4 regions of the Novosphingobium sp. AAP93 genome follow, and region 2 is predicted to be linked to each of the others. Evidence: predicted binding sites of a transcription regulator. Region 2 holds the regulator's gene; each other region holds the start of a gene.
The links. The regulator LexA, encoded in region 2, represses DNA repair genes until DNA is damaged. The targets are predictions, from matches to a motif close to GTTCCNCNCTTGTTCT.
Positions count from the first base shown of each region.

Region 1: the regulator LexA is predicted to act here: its motif matches at 2,355-2,370, upstream of IP83_RS17625 (ribonucleoside-diphosphate reductase subunit alpha).
Region 3: the regulator LexA is predicted to act here: its motif matches at 1,839-1,854, upstream of uvrA (excinuclease ABC subunit UvrA).
Region 4: the regulator LexA is predicted to act here: its motif matches at 2,449-2,464, upstream of recA (recombinase RecA).

Region 1 covers NZ_LJHZ01000118.1:72,884-77,137, forward strand. Annotated here, with positions in the region: gene nadB (L-aspartate oxidase) at 1-1,440, shown strand, start outside; gene IP83_RS17620 (GlsB/YeaQ/YmgE family stress response membrane protein) at 1,672-1,905, opposite strand; gene IP83_RS17625 (ribonucleoside-diphosphate reductase subunit alpha) at 2,462-4,254, shown strand, end outside.
Region 2 covers NZ_LJHZ01000019.1:14,162-18,415, reverse strand. Annotated here, with positions in the region: gene moaC (cyclic pyranopterin monophosphate synthase MoaC) at 1-195, shown strand, start outside; gene IP83_RS03940 (molybdopterin molybdotransferase MoeA) at 192-1,400, shown strand; gene lexA (transcriptional repressor LexA) at 1,477-2,169, shown strand; gene IP83_RS03930 (ComEC/Rec2 family competence protein) at 2,163-4,254, opposite strand, start outside.
Region 3 covers NZ_LJHZ01000010.1:4,063-8,316, reverse strand. Annotated here, with positions in the region: gene IP83_RS01990 (iron ABC transporter permease) at 1-940, shown strand, start outside; gene IP83_RS01985 (ABC transporter ATP-binding protein) at 937-1,674, shown strand; gene uvrA (excinuclease ABC subunit UvrA) at 1,866-4,254, shown strand, end outside.
Region 4 covers NZ_LJHZ01000108.1:31,472-35,725, forward strand. Annotated here, with positions in the region: gene IP83_RS16190 (class I SAM-dependent methyltransferase) at 1-407, opposite strand, end outside; gene IP83_RS16195 (glutathione S-transferase family protein) at 465-1,091, opposite strand; gene recA (recombinase RecA) at 1,306-2,376, opposite strand; gene IP83_RS16205 (hypothetical protein) at 2,602-4,254, opposite strand, start outside.

The DNA of each region.
Region 1 (4,254 bases), on a different contig from region 2:
GATACCTTCGAGGACCACATCCGCGACACGATGGTCGCCGGCGCCGGGCTCAACCGGCGCGAGACGGTGGAGTTCGTGGTGGAGAACGCGCCTGCCGCGATCCACCGCCTCGCCGAACTGGGCGTGCCGTTCAACGCCGAATCCGGCGCGCTCCACCTCACCCGCGAGGGCGGCCACTCGCACCGCCGCATCGTCCATGTCGACGACGCGACCGGCTGGGCCGTCCAGCAGGCGCTGATCGCGGCCGCCAAGGCCCATCCCAACATCACCCTCCGGCCCGACATGGTCGCGATCGACCTCGTCACCGACCGCCACCGCGCGGACCGCAGCGAAACCCCCGGCGGCGCCCGGCGCGTCTGGGGCGTCTACGCGCTCGATACCGGCACCGGGCGCGTCGAATGCTTCTCGGCGCGCGCCACGATCCTCGCCACCGGCGGCGCGGGCCGCACCTACCTCTTCAGCACCGCCCCGCGCGGCGCGACAGGAGACGGCATCGCCATGGCCTGGCGCGCGGGCTGCCGCGTCTCCAACATGGAGTTCATGCAGTTCCACCCGACCTGCCTCTACAACCTCGAGGTCAAGAACTTCCTCATCACCGAGGCCGTGCGCGGCGAAGGCGGCCACCTCAAGCTCCCCCCCGGCGTCCCCGGCGGCGGCGAGCGCTTCATGCCGCTCTTCGACCCGCGTGAAGAACTCGCGCCGCGCGATATTGTTGCACGCGCCATCGATCACGAGATCAAGCGGCTCGGTCTCGATTACGTCCACCTCGATATCAGCCACAAGGACCCGGAGTTCGTCCGCGGCCACTTCCCCAATATCTACGAACGCCTGCTCGGCCTCGGCATCGACATGACCAGGGAGCCGATCCCGGTCGTCCCCGCGCAGCACTACACCTGCGGCGGCGTCCTGATCGACCTTGCCGGACGCACCGATCTCGACGGACTCTACGCCGTCGGCGAATGCTCCGAAAGCGGGCTCCACGGCGCCAACCGGCTTGCCTCCAACAGCCTGCTCGAATGCTTCGTGTTCGGCGATGCCGCCGCCAACGACATCCTTGCGCGCTGGGACCAGTTCCCCGCCCCGCCTGACCTCAGGCCCTGGGACGAAAGCCGCGTCTCGGACTCCGACGAGGAAGTCGTCATCAAGCAGAACTGGACCGAGCTCAGGCGCTTCATGTGGAACTACGTGGGCATCGTGCGCACCAACAAGCGCCTCGAACGCGCCGCGCACCGCATCAAGCTCTTGAAGGGCGAGGTCAACGACTACTACGGCAACTTCCGCGTCACCGCCGATCTCATCGAGCTGCGCAACCTGCTCCAGACCGCCGAACTCATCGTCAAGAGCGCCCGCGCCCGCCGCGAGAGCCGCGGCCTGCACTTCACCGAGGACTACCCCCAGACCCAGCCCGCCGCGCGCGATACGGTGCTGGTGCCGAACTAGGCAAATCCTTCGTCATCCCCGCGCACGCTCTTCGTCATCCCCGCGCAGGCGGGGATCCAGGGCGGCCCGAACCACCGCCCGCCGCCGATCAACAGGGACTGGCCCCTCCGTCAGACATACCTGACGTCGGCATCAAAACCGCAGCTGCCAGAAAAGGGGACTGTCCCTGTTTATCGGCCCTGTTTATCGGCCAGCCCTGTTTATCGGCAGGCACTCACGGTTGCACGCACCCTACAGATGCCGCCCGATAAAGATCAGCACCAGCGCCCCAAGCACCGAAGCCAGGCACCCTGCCCGGCTGATCCCGTCGCGACCCCGGTTCGCCGCCAGCCCCGCCACCAGCGAGCCCGCGATCCCCAGCAGGATCGTGCGCCCCAGCCCCATCGGCACCGGCCCGGGATAAATGTACCGCGCCGCAAGCCCTACGAGCAAACCGCTGAAAATGATCGAGATGAGCTTGAACATGGGGGGCCGCTCCGCATTGACCTGCACCACAAGGCATATCGTGCCCCCCGTCCCACACGCCAGTGGATAATCGCGTGGCTAAGTAACAACCGGGTCTGGACAGCGATCTTGTCCACAAGATCGGATCGCGCCTTCAAAAAAAGTTCGCGGGGCCCATATTGGGACTTGAAATGCCGGTTTGACCACGCGTCGCTGCACTGCAACATGACTGTCATGACGATGAAACGAATCGTACGTGCGACGAGCCGAATCGATAATGCGGTGTTTACCCTCTTGTGTCTGATTCCGGTTGAGGCACTATGGGTAGTGGTCGGGTTCTGGGGGAACCTCTAAACCTAGTTTCAGTGGCGCGGCGGGCAGTTAGCTCGCGGCAACGGTGGCAGCTTCGCCGCCGACCCTCGACTTGACCTTGTTTCGGGCGCCGGTGCGGGCACCCGGGAGAATGAAATATTCTCCTTTTGTTCCGCCCGGTGTATGTTGGATTGTATGATGGATTGCGCGTCGCGATTCGGCCCTCGGGCCCCGCGCGCAGCAGGTGGAACAGGGGACTGCCAGCGTGGATTTCAGGACTGGAGACAGCGTCGCGGAGCATGACAGCCAGAGCGAGCTTCTGCTCGCCGGTGACAGTGCCCCCGCTGGTGGCAACGAGAAGGCAATTGGCATGAATGCAGATGACAAGGGCAGCGAGGCACTCGTCGCGGCCCTGACAGCCATGGGGACCGCCGGGGCTGCCGGTGCGCTCGCCGCAGCGGCCAAGCCGGTCAGCGATTCCAAGACGATCAACGCCCGCCGCTTCGCGATTGCGACGAACTCGGATCGCGACGCGCTGCTGACGGCGTTCGGCAAGGAAACGCTCGACGACCGCTACCTCCTCCCCGGCGAACGCTATCAGGATCTCTTCGCGCGCGTCGCGGACGCCTATGCCGACGATCAGGACCACGCCCAGCGTCTCTACGACTACATCTCCAAGCTGTGGTTCATGCCTGCCACCCCCGTCCTCTCGAACGGCGGCACCGGGCGGGGCCTGCCCATCTCGTGCTATCTCAACTCGGTGTCGGACAGCCTCGAAGGCATCGTCGGCACGTGGAACGAGAACGTCTGGCTCGCCAGCCGCGGCGGCGGCATCGGCACCTATTGGGGCCAGGTCCGCGGCATCGGCGAATCGGTCGGCCTCAACGGCAAGACCAGCGGGATCATCCCCTTTGTCCGCGTGATGGACAGCCTCACCCTCGCGATCTCGCAGGGCTCGCTGCGCCGGGGTTCGGCCGCCTGCTACCTCGATATCTCGCACCCCGAGATCGAGGAGTTCCTCGAAATCCGCAAGCCGTCGGGCGATTTCAACCGCAAGGCCCTGAATCTCCACCACGGCGTGCTGCTCACCGACGAGTTCATGGAAGCGGTCCGCGATGGCGCCGAATTCCACCTGCGCAGCCCCAAGGACGGCTCGGTGCGCGGCACGGTCGACGCCCGCTCGCTGTTCCAGAAGCTCGTCGAAACCCGCCTCGCCACCGGTGAGCCCTACATCGTGTTCAACGACACGGTGAACCGCACGATGCCCAAGCATCACCGCGATCTCGGCCTCAAGGTCTCGACCTCGAACCTCTGCTCGGAAATCACGCTCCCCACCGGGCGCGACCACCTCGGCAACGATCGCACCGCGGTGTGCTGCCTCTCCTCGCTCAACCTCGAAACCTGGGACGAGTGGCACAAGGACGAGCGCTTCATCGAGGACGTGCTCCGCTTCCTCGACAACGTGCTGCAGGACTATATCGACCGCGCGCCGGACGAGATGGCCCGCGCCAAGTATTCGGCGATGCGCGAACGCAGCGTCGGCATGGGCGTAATGGGCTACCACTCGTTCCTGCAGCAGAAGGGCATCGCCTTCGAAAGCGCCATGGCCAAGGCGTGGAACCTCAAGATGTTCAAGCACATCGCCGCCAAGGCCGATGAGGCCTCGCTCCTCCTCGCGCAGGAACGCGGCGCATGCCCCGATGCGGCGGACATGGGCGTCATGCAGCGCTTCAGCTGCAAGATGGCGATTGCCCCCACCGCGTCGATCTCGATCATCTGCGGCGGCACCTCCGCCTGCATCGAGCCGATCCCGGCCAACATCTACACCCACAAGACGCTCTCGGGCAGCTTCGTGGTCAAGAACCCCTATCTCGAGAAGCTGCTCCAGTCGAAATCGAAGGATTCGACCAACGTGTGGAACTCGATCCTCGAGCGCGGCGGTTCGGTCCAGCACCTCGATTTCCTCTCGCCGGAGGAAAAGGCCGTCTACAAGACCAGCTTCGAAATCGACCAGCGCTGGCTGCTCGAATTCGCGGCCGACCGCACGCCTTATATCGA
Region 2 (4,254 bases):
GACGGTGTCGAGGCCCGCGCAACTGCCTCGCTCACCGGGCGCACCGGGGTCGAGATGGAAGCGCTCACCGCGGTCTCGGTCGCGCTGCTCACCATTTACGACATGGCCAAGGCGATCGACAAAGGCATGGTGCTGGAGGGCATCCGCCTGATCGAAAAGCGCGGCGGCAAATCGGGCGATTGGCGCGCACCTTGACCGAACAGACTCCTGCGCGCCCGAACCCGCCCCTCCCGCTTGAGGAAGCCCAGCGCCGCCTGATGGAGCTGGCGCCGGTCCTCCCCATCGAGCACCGTGCGACCGCCGATTGCCTCGGCTTCCACCTCGCCGAGCCGCTGACCGCACTGCGCACCCAGCCCGCCGCCGATGTCTCCGCGATGGACGGCTACGCCCTGCGCGCCGCCGACCTCCCCGGTCCGTGGCGCGTGATCGGCGAAAGCGCTGCCGGGCGCCCCTTCGCCGGGACGGTCGGCCCGGGCGAGGCCGCGCGCATCAGCACCGGCGCGCTTGTCCCCGCCGGCGCCGACATGGTCCTGATCCAGGAGGATGCAGCCCGCGAGGGCGAGGTGCTCACCCTCACCGGAACGCCGCCCGAGCCGCGCGCGCGCCACATCCGCCCCGCCGGCATGGACTTCCGCAGTGGCGATGTCCTCATGGCACCCGGGACGAAGATCGGCGCCGCGCAGATCGCCCTCGCCATCACGGCTGGCCACGCCCACCTCCCGGTCCGCCGCCCGCTCGAACTCGCGGTGATCGATGGCGGGGATGAACTGGCGGCGCCCGGCGCAGACCTTGCCCCGCACCAGCTTCCCGCCAGCAACAGCGCGATGCTGGCGGCACTCGCCACCCAGCCCGCCGTCCGCATCACCCGCATCGGCCCGGTCCCGGACAGGCTCGAAGCGCTGAAAGCCGCGTTCGAGGCCGCCGACGACGCGGACGTTATCGTCACCAGCGGCGGTGCATCGGTCGGGGACCACGATCTCGTCCGCCCGGCGCTTGCCGAACTCGGCGCGGACCTTGCGTTCTGGCGCGTCGCGATCAAGCCGGGCAAGCCGCTCCTTGTCGCGCGGCGGGGTGCGCAGGTGATCCTCGGCCTGCCCGGCAATCCCGCCGCTGCTTTCGTCACCGGATTCCTGTTCCTCCTGCCCCTGATCCGCGCCGCGCTCGGTGCCGGAAACCCGATGCCGCGCCCCATTCCGGCCCGGCTGCGCGAAGCGATGCCGGCAGGAGGCAGCCGCATGGAATTCCTGCGCGCGGTCTGGGATGGCGGCGAAGTCTCGCTCGACGGCTTGCAGGACAGCGGCGCGCTGTCCTCGCTTTCCCGCGCCAACGCCCTTGTAGTCCGCCCAGCGAACGAAGCCGAAACGCCCGCTGGTACGTTTGTTCCAGTATACCTGCTGTAAATGCACGGAATTGCTTGACGCGTGAATATTCGTTGCTTATTCGTTCCGCATTCGTTCACCATAGGAGTGCGCACGGATGCTCACGCGCAAGCAGCATGAACTGCTGACCTTCATTCAGACCCGCCTTGAGGATTCCGGCATTTCCCCCTCGTTCGAGGAAATGAAGGAAGCTCTCGACCTCAAGTCGAAGTCGGGGGTGCACCGGCTGATCTCGGCGCTGGAAGAGCGCGGCTTCATCCGCCGTTTGCCCAATCGCGCCCGCGCTCTGGAATTGATCCGTGACAGCGATGCCGGCGGCGCCAAGCCTGCCAGCCGCGCTGCTGCCAATGCGCCGAGTGCGCTTGCCCCGCTGCGCAATCCTGCTCCGGCACGCGAGCCTGCGAACGATGTGATCGAGATCCCGCTCCACGGCCGCATCGCCGCGGGTGTGCCGATCGAAGCACTTGAGGGCACCTCCACCCTACCAGTCCCCGCCGCGCTGCTCGGTTCGGGTGAGCACTACGCGCTCGAAGTCTCGGGCGACTCGATGGTCGAGGCCGGCATTCTCGATGGCGATTATGCCCTCGTGCGCCGCACCGACACGGCGCGGGATGGCGAGATCGTGGTGGCGCTGGTGCGCGGCGAGGAAGCGACGCTCAAGTATCTGCGGCGCGAGCGCGGCATGGTGCGGCTCGATCCGGCCAATGCGGCCTATGATCCGCAGTATTACCAGCCGCATGAAGTGCAGGTTCAGGGCAAGCTCGCAGGCCTGCTGCGCCGCTATCACTGACTGGGTGCGGGGTTCGGCGCTCCGGTAGCAGCTGGAGCCGGACCCTGCCGCCTCGCCCTTGGCTGCCACGGTGGTGGACGGCGGAACCAGCCATGTTCGCCTTGGGTTTCCGCCACGGTGCGGACCCGGCCCGAGACGAGATCGATTGCCAGTCCGCCCGTCTGGCCGAGCATGGCCCGGTCCGCCTTGAGCAACCGGGGCTTGCAAGCGGAGGGCAGCCGCCGATCTGCCACGACGATATCGGCCCGCGCGCAGGCGGCCGCGAGAACCGGGATCGCCACGAGGTCCTTCCCCCGCGCCATCAGGAGATCGAACCTTCGCCCGCCCCGCACCAGCGACATCGCGCAGAAATCGGGATTGCAATGGGCGCCCTTCCAGTCCTCCAGCGCCACGGCATCGCCTGTCATCCCCGCATTTTCCAGCAACGCGGCGCGCGTATAGCTCTCTTCCCGTACCGCCCGCAGCACCAGCAGATCCGGCCCCTCGCCAGTGATCCCGACGTGGTGGCCATCACCTGAAACGAGGACGTCGGGCGTGCGCGTCAGCAGCAGAGCGGCCATGCCCAATCCGATCGGCACTAGGCCCCACAGCCGCACGCGCCCGCTCCACATGGCCAACCACAACAGCCCGGCCATGAATAGTGCGAAGGTACCGCCCGTCATCCCGGGCATCATCGTCACCGCGCCCGGCTGACCCGCCACCAGATGGGCGAGCCAAAGCAGCAGTTCGAGCGACTTGCCCACCGCCCACCACGCCGGCGCGCCGAGGCCGAACAGATCGAGCGCCAGCGCAAGTGCGATCAGCGGCATCGTCAGCACTGTGGTCAGCGGGATGGCGACCACGTTGGCCGCTGCGCCGTAGATGCCAGCGCGGTGGAAATGGAACAGACTGATCGGCATGAGCGAAAGCTCGATCACAACGCCGGTCATGAGCAGCATCGCCAGATGACGGCCGAACCGCGTCATGCGCCCTTCGTGGCTGTGTGAAAGAAACGCCTTCGCAGGCGTGGACGTACTGAACGCGACGATGGCAATGACTGAGGCAAAGCTCATCTGGAAGCTCGGCCCCAGCACGGCTTCGGGCCAGAGCAGCATGACGATCAGCGCCGCCGTCGCCAGCAGCCGCAGCGAGAGCGGATCGCGGCCCAGCGCCAGCGCCGCGAGCACCAGCAGCGAGCCCGCGACCGAGCGGACGGTCGGCACTTCGGCGCCGGTGAGCAGGGTGTAGAATAGCCCCACCCCCGCTCCGACCCCTGCGGCCAGCAAAGGCAGACGCACGCGCAGTGCGATGAACGGAAATAGAGCGAGCACCCTAATCGTCAGGAAATAGGCACCCGCAATCACAGCACTGACATGCAGGCCACTGATCGAAAGCAAGTGCGTCAGGCCCGCATCGCGCATCGCATCCTCGTCGCCCTGTGCGATGGCGCCGCGGTCGCCGCTGGCAAAGGCGGCGGCAATCGTGCCGGGAGAGCCGGAGAGCTGCCCGCGGACATGGTCGGCCAGTTCCTGCTGCCATTGCCGGAGTGACCAACCCTCGTTCGCCGGCCTGACGACCATCACGGGACCCACCACGTTCCCCGTGGCGGCGAGCCCCTGAAACCATGCCGCGCGGGCAAAATCGTAGGAGCCCGGCAGCATTGGCGGCGCCGGCGGCATGAGCCGGGCGCGCAGGCGGACCTCGGCGCCTTCGACAAGCCCGGGCTGGTCGTTCTCGTCCGGCAGGTTGAGCCGCAGCTGAAGCGGCTCGGCGTGGCCCTCGATTTCCGCGCGGATGAGCAGCCTCACCCGATCACGCGCACCTTCGACTTGCCGGTCGATAATCCGGCCCTGGATCATGGCGACTTCAGGCCGCGCAATGCCCGGCTCGCCCACCAGCTCGGACTTCACCCAGATCGTGGTGCAGCCTGCCGCGAGCATCAGCGCCATGCCGATCAGCGCGGCGCGCAAGTGTCCCATATCGCCCTCGGCGTCGATGAGCAGGCTGCCCATCGCCGCCGCACCGCACAATGCGAGGAAGCCCGCCCATTGCCACGGCCCCGGCAGCACCGCCCAGCAAGCGATTCCAATGCCGAAGCCCACCGCA
Region 3 (4,254 bases), on a different contig from region 2:
CGTCGCAGCGCTCGCCATCGCCATCCCCCTGTCGCTCCTCGCCGGACAAGTCTGGCTGAACCCCTTCGCGCCCCAGGCGCCCAACGCCATCACCATCCTCGCGCAGCTGCGCGCGCCCCGCGCCGCACTGGCCCTCATCATCGGCGCCGGCCTCGGCGGGGCAGGGGCCGCGATGCAGGGCTACTTGCGCAATCCGCTGGCAGACCCCGGCCTGTTCGGCGTCGCCCCCACCGCCGCGTTCGGTGCGGTGCTGAGCCTCGCGCTCGGCCTCGGCGTACTGCTCCCCGTCGCTGCCTTGCTAGGCGCCGCACTCGCCATGGCCGCACTCGCGCTGATCGCGGGCAATGCGTCCAGCCCCAACAGCACCACCCTGTTCGCGCTCGCCGGGCTCATGCTGGCCAGCCTGTCCGGCGCGCTCACCAGCCTGGTCATCAGCCTCGCGCCCAATCCCTTCGCGCTCAGCGAGATCGTCACCTGGCTCATGGGCAGCCTCGAAAGCCGCAGCTGGCACGATGTGGCGCTCGCCGCGCCCCCGACCGCGCTTGGCCTCGTGCTCCTCGCCCGCGCCGCCCCCGCGCTCGATGCATTGACCCTCGGCGAGGAAACCGCCCGCTCGCTCGGCGTGGACCCCGTCCGCCTGCTCTGGCTCATGGTCCTCGGCACCGGCCTCGTCGTGGGCGCTGGGGTCGCCGCCGCCGGGATCATCGGCTTCGTCGGTCTCGTCGTCCCGCACCTGCTGCGCCCCTATACCGACCAGCGCCCCTCCAGCCTGATCCTCCCCAGCGCGCTGGGCGGCGCGCTCCTCCTGCTCCTCGCCGATTGCCTCTGCCGCCTGCTCCCCCTCGCAGGCGGTGAACTGCGCATCGGCATCGCGCTGAGCCTCATCGGCGCGCCGTTCTTCCTGCGCCTGCTCCTTCAGCTCAGGAGCGAGCTGGCATGAACCTGTCAGCTCATAGCCTCACTGTCCCCGGCCGCCTGACGGACATTTCCCTCTCCCTCCGCCCCGGCGAACTCACCGCGATCTGCGGCCCCAACGGCGCGGGCAAGACCACCCTCCTGCGCGCGCTCGCCGGTCTCGAACCCGGCCCTGTCTCGCTCGGCGAAACTCCGCTCGCCGATCTCCCCCCGCGCCGCCGCGCGCAGGATATCGGCTACCTCGCCCAGCACGCACAGCCCGCCTGGAACCTCACCGCCGAGGCGCTCGTCCGCCTCGGCCGCCTGCCGCACCGCAGCTCCCGCGCCGAAGACGAAGTGGCTGCGCAATCCGCCCTCGCAGCCCTCGATTGCGCTCACCTCGCCCAGCGCGGCATCCACACCCTCTCCGGCGGCGAACGCGCCCGCGTCCTCCTCGCCCGCGTCCTTGCCGGCCAGCCGCGCTGGATCCTCGCCGACGAACCCCTCGCCAGCCTCGACCTCGCCCACACCGCCGCGCTGCTCCGCCATTTCCGTCAGCTCGCCGATCAGGCCAAAGGTCCGGGATGCGGAGTCGTCCTCGTCGTCCACAGCCTCGCCCACGCGATGAACCACGCCGACCGTGTCATCGTCCTCGACAACGGCCACCTCGCCGCCGACGGCCCGCCGCAAGTCGCTCTCTCCGAAGAAGTGATCGAACACGTCTGGCGCGTCCGCGCCCAGTGGACCGGCCCCGCAGCCGCCCGCGCGCTCTCCCTCTAAAGCAAGATCCTCCCCATTTTTCCCTGAGCCTGTCGAAGGGACAAATGGGGAGGTGGCAGCCCGCAGGGCTGACGGAGGGGTTCTTTCTTCCCCTCCCGCCACCTTGCGCATTACTGCCCAGCCACCCACCTGTCGCAAAACCTCCGCGCGCCTCTTGCCGGAATCGAACAAATCTGGAACAAACCGGCCCCATGTCCCTCAGCACCATTTCCATTCGCGGCGCGCGTGAGCACAATCTCAAGGGGATCGACGTCGATTTGCCCAGAGACAGCCTGATCGTCATCACCGGCCTCTCCGGCTCGGGCAAATCGAGCCTCGCGTTCGATACGATCTACGCCGAAGGCCAGCGCCGCTATGTCGAGAGCCTCTCGGCCTATGCGCGCCAGTTCCTCGAGATGATGCAGAAGCCCGATGTCGAGCATATCGACGGGCTCAGCCCCGCGATCTCGATCGAGCAGAAGACCACCAGCCGCAACCCGCGCTCCACCGTCGCCACCGTCACCGAGATCTACGACTACATGCGCCTGCTCTGGGCGCGCGTCGGCATTCCCTATTCGCCCGCCACGGGCCTGCCCATCGCGGCGCAGACGGTCACCCAGATGGTCGACCGCGTCCTCGCCCTGCCGGAAGGCACCCGCGCCTATCTGCTCGCCCCCGTCGTGCGCGGCCGCAAGGGTGAGTACCGCAAGGAACTCGCCGAATGGCAGCGCGCCGGCTACACCCGCGTGCGCATCAACGGCGATCTCATGGCCATCGAGGACGCCCCCGCGCTCGACAAGAAATTGAAGCACGACATCGAAGTCGTGGTCGACCGCATCGCGGTGAAGCAGAGCGACGAAGGCTTCCGCACCCGCCTGGCGGACAGCTTCGAGCAGGCGCTCAAGCTCGCCGACGGCCTCGTCTACCTCGATCTGGCCGACACCACGGTCGAGGCGGTGAGCGCCGGCAAAGCCCCCTCCTCTTCAGAGGAGGGGGTTGGGGGTGGTGGCGGCTCCAAAAAGGCCGGCATGAAGAAGACCGGTCTTCCCGCCAACCGCATCGTCTTCAGCGAAAAGTTCGCCTGCCCCGTCAGCGGCTTCACCATCGAGTCCATCGAACCCCGCCTGTTCAGCTTCAACGCCCCGCAAGGCGCATGCCCCGCCTGCGACGGCCTCGGCGAAAAGCTGCTGTTCGATCCGCAGCTCGTCGTGCCGAACGAGAACCTCAGCCTCAAGCAGGGCGCGGTCGTGCCGTGGGCCAAGTCCAACCCGCCGTCACCCTATTACATGCAGGTCCTCGCCAGCCTCGCCGCGCATTTCGGCTTCAGCCTTGAAACGCCGTGGGAAAAGCTGCCGGGCGAGGTCAAGGTCGTCATCCTCTATGGCACCGCCGGCAAGGCCGTCCCGCTCACCTTCATCGACGGCAAGAAGAGCTACACCGTCCAGAAGAGCTTCGAAGGCGTCATCGGCAACCTCAACCGCCGCATGCTGCAGACCGAAAGCGCGTGGATGCGCGAAGAGCTCGGCAAGTTCCAGACCGCGCAGCCTTGCGAGACCTGCCAGGGCGCCCGCCTCAAGCCCGAGGCGCTCAGCGTCAAGGTCGCGCAGGCGGACATCTCCAGCGTCACCCGCCTCTCGGTCGCCGCCGCCGTCGAATGGTTTGCCAATCTGGACGCGCAGCTCACCCCGCAGCAGAGCCAGATCGCCCGCGCCATTCTCAAGGAAATCAACGAGCGCCTTGGATTCCTGAACAACGTCGGCCTCGATTATCTGAACCTCGACCGGACTTCAGGTACGCTTTCGGGCGGCGAGTCCCAGCGCATCCGCCTCGCCAGCCAGATCGGCTCCGGCCTCTCCGGCGTGCTCTACGTGCTCGACGAGCCCTCCATCGGCCTCCACCAGCGCGACAACGACCGCCTCCTCGAAACGCTCAAGCGCCTCCGCGATCTCGGCAACACCGTGATCGTCGTCGAGCACGATGAAGACGCGATCCGCACCGCCGATCATATCGTCGATCTCGGCCCCGGTGCCGGCGTCCACGGCGGCGAGATCGTCGCGCAGGGGAGCCTCGCCGAGATCCTCGGCAACGCGAACAGCCTCACCGGCCAATACCTCACCGGCGCGCGCCGCATCGAAGTGCCGGCCAAGCGCCGCAAGGGCAATGGCCTCAAGATCACCGTCGAAGGCGCCCGTGCCAACAACCTGCGCGATGTCACCGCCTCCATCCCGCTGGGCACCTTCACCTGCATCACCGGCGTCTCCGGCTCGGGCAAAAGCTCCTTCACCATCGACACGCTCCACGCCGTCGCCGCGCGCACCTTGAACGGGGCCCGCGTCATCGCCGGTGCGCATGACAAGGTCACCGGCCTCGAACATTGCGACAAGGTGATCGAGATCGACCAGTCCCCCATCGGCCGCACCCCGCGCTCCAACCCCGCGACCTACACCGGCGCCTTCACCCTGATCCGTGATTGGTTCGCCGGCCTCCCCGAATCCGCCGCCCGCGGCTACAAGCCCGGCCGCTTCAGCTTCAACGTCAAGGGCGGCCGCTGCGAGAAGTGCCAGGGCGACGGGCTCATCAAGATCGAGATGCACTTCCTGC
Region 4 (4,254 bases), on a different contig from region 2:
GGCGCGGCCTTGGCCGACAGATGCGCAAACGCTGCGGGCGGATCGCTGAAGAACATCACCCCGTGGCGGGATATGTAGAGATCAGGCGCCGCGCCGTCCCCCTGCCAAGCGGAAGCATCGGCCACGGTGAACGAAAGATTGGCATGTCCAGCTGCACGGCTCTTCGCTGCCTCGACCAGTTCGCCGGAGATATCGATGCCGGTCACCGTTGCTTCGGGCCTTGCCGAGGCAACTGCGAGGGACAGTTCGCCCGCACCGCAGCCCACGTCGATCACCCGGCGCCCGGGCTCCTTTGCGATGGCGGCGAGAAGGTGGGGCGTGAGCGCGGCGAAGCTGCGGTCCGTCCGCTCCCACTCCGCCGCCCAGTTCTGGCCGACCCGGCCCTGCCATTCTTGCGCGCCTGTCATGCCGGAGAGGCTATGCGCCGCTGCCCCACCCGGCAAGCGCTAATACCGCAAGATCGATCACGACGCGAAGTAAGGTCCGCCCTTGGCTCGCGCCGCCTGCCACGCCGGCCGCGCATGAATCGCGGCGACAAATGCGGCGAGCTTCGGGTAGGCCTCGCTCAGGCCTTGCATCACGACAACTTCGGCGGGGAAACTCAGCATCACATCTGCGCCGGTCCAGTCGTCGCCGATGAAGTGGCCCGAAGGCCGCAGGATCGCCTCTAGATAGCCGAAATGCGCCGCAAGCTGCTCGTCGATGCGCGGCCGCAGCGGCGCGCCGGCCTCGCCCAGCCGCGAGACATAGAGATTGAGCAGGATCGGCGTCATCGCCGAGCCCTCGGCGAAGTGCATCAGCTCGTTGTGGCGCAGTGCATCGTCGGTTCCGGGTGCAGGCTGCCACTTCCCATCGCCAAAGTGGTCGCAAAGATACTGCACGATCGCGCCGGATTCCTCGATGACCCGGCCATCGACCTCGAGCAGCGGTGACTTGCCGAGCGGATGGACGGCCTTGAGTTCCTGCGGCGCGAGATTGGTCTCGGCATCGCGCTGGTAGATCTTCAGTTCATAGAGAACGCCGAGCTCCTCCAGCAACCAGAGGATGCGCTGCGAGCGGCTGTTGTTGAGGTGGTGGAGAACGATCGACATCCGGCTTCCTTCCCGTGCTTGGTCTCGGCGCGAGGCTATGTGTTTTCGGTTAGACAGGGAAGACGAAGAAAGGGCGACGTGAGAATGTCAGATGCCCTCTCATCCCCCCGCCCCTTCAAACCAGAACCGCCGCGCTCGTTCCGGGGAGCGCGGCGGCCTTTGGACCGGCGGCGGGTTGCGGGGGGATAGGGGGGTGCCCCCGCCGCCTGAAGGATCAGATGTCGTCGTCCGCGTCCGGACCCACCATCAGCCCCTCGGCGACCTTGTCGGTCTGGCCGCGGATCGCGGCTTCCAACCGGTCGCAAACTTCACGATTTTCGCGCAGATAATTCTTGGCGTTCTCGCGGCCCTGCCCGATCCGGATGGAGTCGTAGCTGAACCAGGCACCCGACTTCTCGACGATCCCGGCCTTGACGCCGAGGTCGAGGATCTCGCCGATCTTCGAGATACCCTCGCCGTACATGATGTCGAACTCGACCTGCTTGAACGGCGGCGCGACCTTGTTCTTGACGACCTTCACGCGGGTGGCGTTGCCGACGATATCGTCGCGGTCCTTGATCTGGCCGGTGCGGCGGATGTCGAGGCGGACCGAGGCATAGAACTTGAGCGCGTTGCCGCCCGTCGTCGTCTCAGGGTTGCCGTACATCACGCCGATCTTCATGCGCAGCTGGTTGATGAAGATCACCATGCAGCGCGAACGGCTGATCGAACCGGTCAGCTTGCGCAGCGACTGCGACATCAGGCGCGCCTGGAGGCCGACGTGGCTGTCGCCCATCTCGCCCTCGATCTCAGCGCGGGGAACAAGCGCCGCGACCGAGTCGACCACAAGCACGTCGATCGCATTCGAACGCACCAGCGTGTCGACGATCTCGAGCGCCTGCTCGCCGGTATCAGGCTGCGAAACAATCAGCTCATCGATGTTGACGCCGAGCTTCTTGGCATAGACCGGATCGAGCGCGTGTTCCGCATCGACGAACGCGGCGGTCCCACCGGTCTTCTGCGCCTCGGCGATCACGTGGAGCGCCAACGTGGTCTTGCCCGAGCTTTCCGGCCCGTAGACCTCGATAACGCGGCCGCGCGGCAAGCCGCCGACGCCGAGCGCGATGTCGAGCCCGAGCGAACCGGTCGAGATCGCCTCGACCTGCATGGTCTCCTTCGAGCCCAGCCGCATGGCCGAACCCTTGCCGAACGCCTTGTCGATCTGTGCGAGCGCTGCATCGAGCGCTTTCTGACGATCCATGTCCTTGTCTTTGCCTTCCTGGATAAGCTTCAACTGCGCCGCCATGGCTTGCTTCCCCTTGCTAGAGATGGCTGACATGAACCGTCAACACCAGCCTTGTACCCACTTTGTTCTATTGGAACAAGGGGGGAACACAAAGACGGTCCCGATTGTCTGAACGCTGCCGCATACTACGGATATTCCACAGGAATTTCCACATGGACCAAGGGTTCCACCCTGCCCATGCGGAAGTTCCTTCAGGAATGGTGCAAAAAGTTACCCAGAGAATTGTCAGGGAATCTTGATTCGGAACGTCCCGATCTGGTTGCCGCGCAGCGCGGTCGGATCGGGCACCGCCACCGGATCATCTGCCGCGACATCGGTCTCGATGCTGGTCGTGCGCTGGATCGTGGCGGCGGTGTAGCGCTGCTGCAGGCGCAGCCCGGCCGTCACCGGCAGCCGGTTCTGGTTCCACATCCGCACGATCACCCCCGCACCGATTCCTTCCTCGGCGGGCTTCACCGCCCAGACCAGCGCCTGCGAGGAGCTTGGCGAAAACAGGCTCCACGCCTTCGATGCGAGCAGCGCGCCCTTGACCGGACCGGTCGCCGGCCCCGTCACCAGCGGATTCTGCGCCTCCAGCGCAAAACGCATCGCTGTATTCTGATTGTAGGCCGCGTGCGGCAGCAACGAGAAGCGGTGGAGGAACTGCGTATCGCCGCCCTGCCCCGGCAGGCCGAGCCCATTGATCCGCCCGCCGGCCAGTACATCGATGCGCGGCGTGGTGATATCGAGCCGGTGCGGATCGGACCTACCGAGTCGCATGAAATAGGCGTCGCTGTTGGAAAGAGTCACGCCGTCCCGCCCGTTGCCCGATGTCATGTCGGCAAAGTGGCCCAGCGTGAGCCACTCGTAGAGCGAATTCTGCGTGCGCGTGCTGATCCCGCCCGAGGCAGCCTGCCGCGCCGGGATCACCGCGCCCACTTCCTCGTGCCGCACCAGCGGCTTGTCGATTGCGAAAGGGAAACTGTAGGTCTTGAGATCGTCGAATCCGGCGGAAATCCGGTTCTCGAGATCGATCTGGCCCGAGCCGGCATAGACTGTCAGGCGCACGGTACGCGGCTGTGGGCCATCGATATCGGCGCGCAGCGTGGCAGAGACCGGACCGTTCGATTCGAGCACGACCGTCCCCGTCCCCTCGCCCAGATCGTTGAGCGCCCGGCCGCCATCGGCACGCACCCATTCGCGCCCGCTGCGGCCCGGTTCGATCAGCGACTGGATCGCGCCGCGCCCGTCCATGACGATCCGGTAGCGCGAGGTGATCAGCACGCCGCCTTCGAAGCGCGCGGTATCCGCGAGCGCCGACGCGGGCGCCACATCGCGGATGTCGTAGAGCCGATAACCGATCGACGGCACCGAGGTGGCGAGGAAACGGATGCGCCGCTCCGAGCCCGAGCCGATCGCTTCTGCCGGCAAGGGCGTGGTCGTCCCCGCCACCACGACACTGAATGGCCCGGTGCCGGGATAGGGCACTTCGGCCGGCGCGGTGCGCGAATAGCCCAGCGCATTGAACACGAAGAAGCGCTTGCCCACGGTGACTGTCGGCACAAGCTGGCTCATCCGCGCGCGTGCATCGGCAAGCAGCCTATCGACATAGCGTTCGATCGTGGCGACTTGCGCTTCCTGGAAGACAACCCGCGCGCCATCGCCGATCACCCCGCCGCCGACGATATCGTGCTCGAAAAACAGCCCCACCGCACGCCACGCGGCGTCGCGGTCCGACTCTCGCCCATTGAGGAAAGCGGGATCCTGCAACGCGACGATGGTGGCCAGAGCCTCGGCGCTGCGCAGTTTTTCGACCGCTCGCCGCACGCGCGCCGATTTCTCGGCGATCGAGGCGAGTGCCAGTTCCCATTCATTGCCATAGCTGACCTGCTCGGAGGG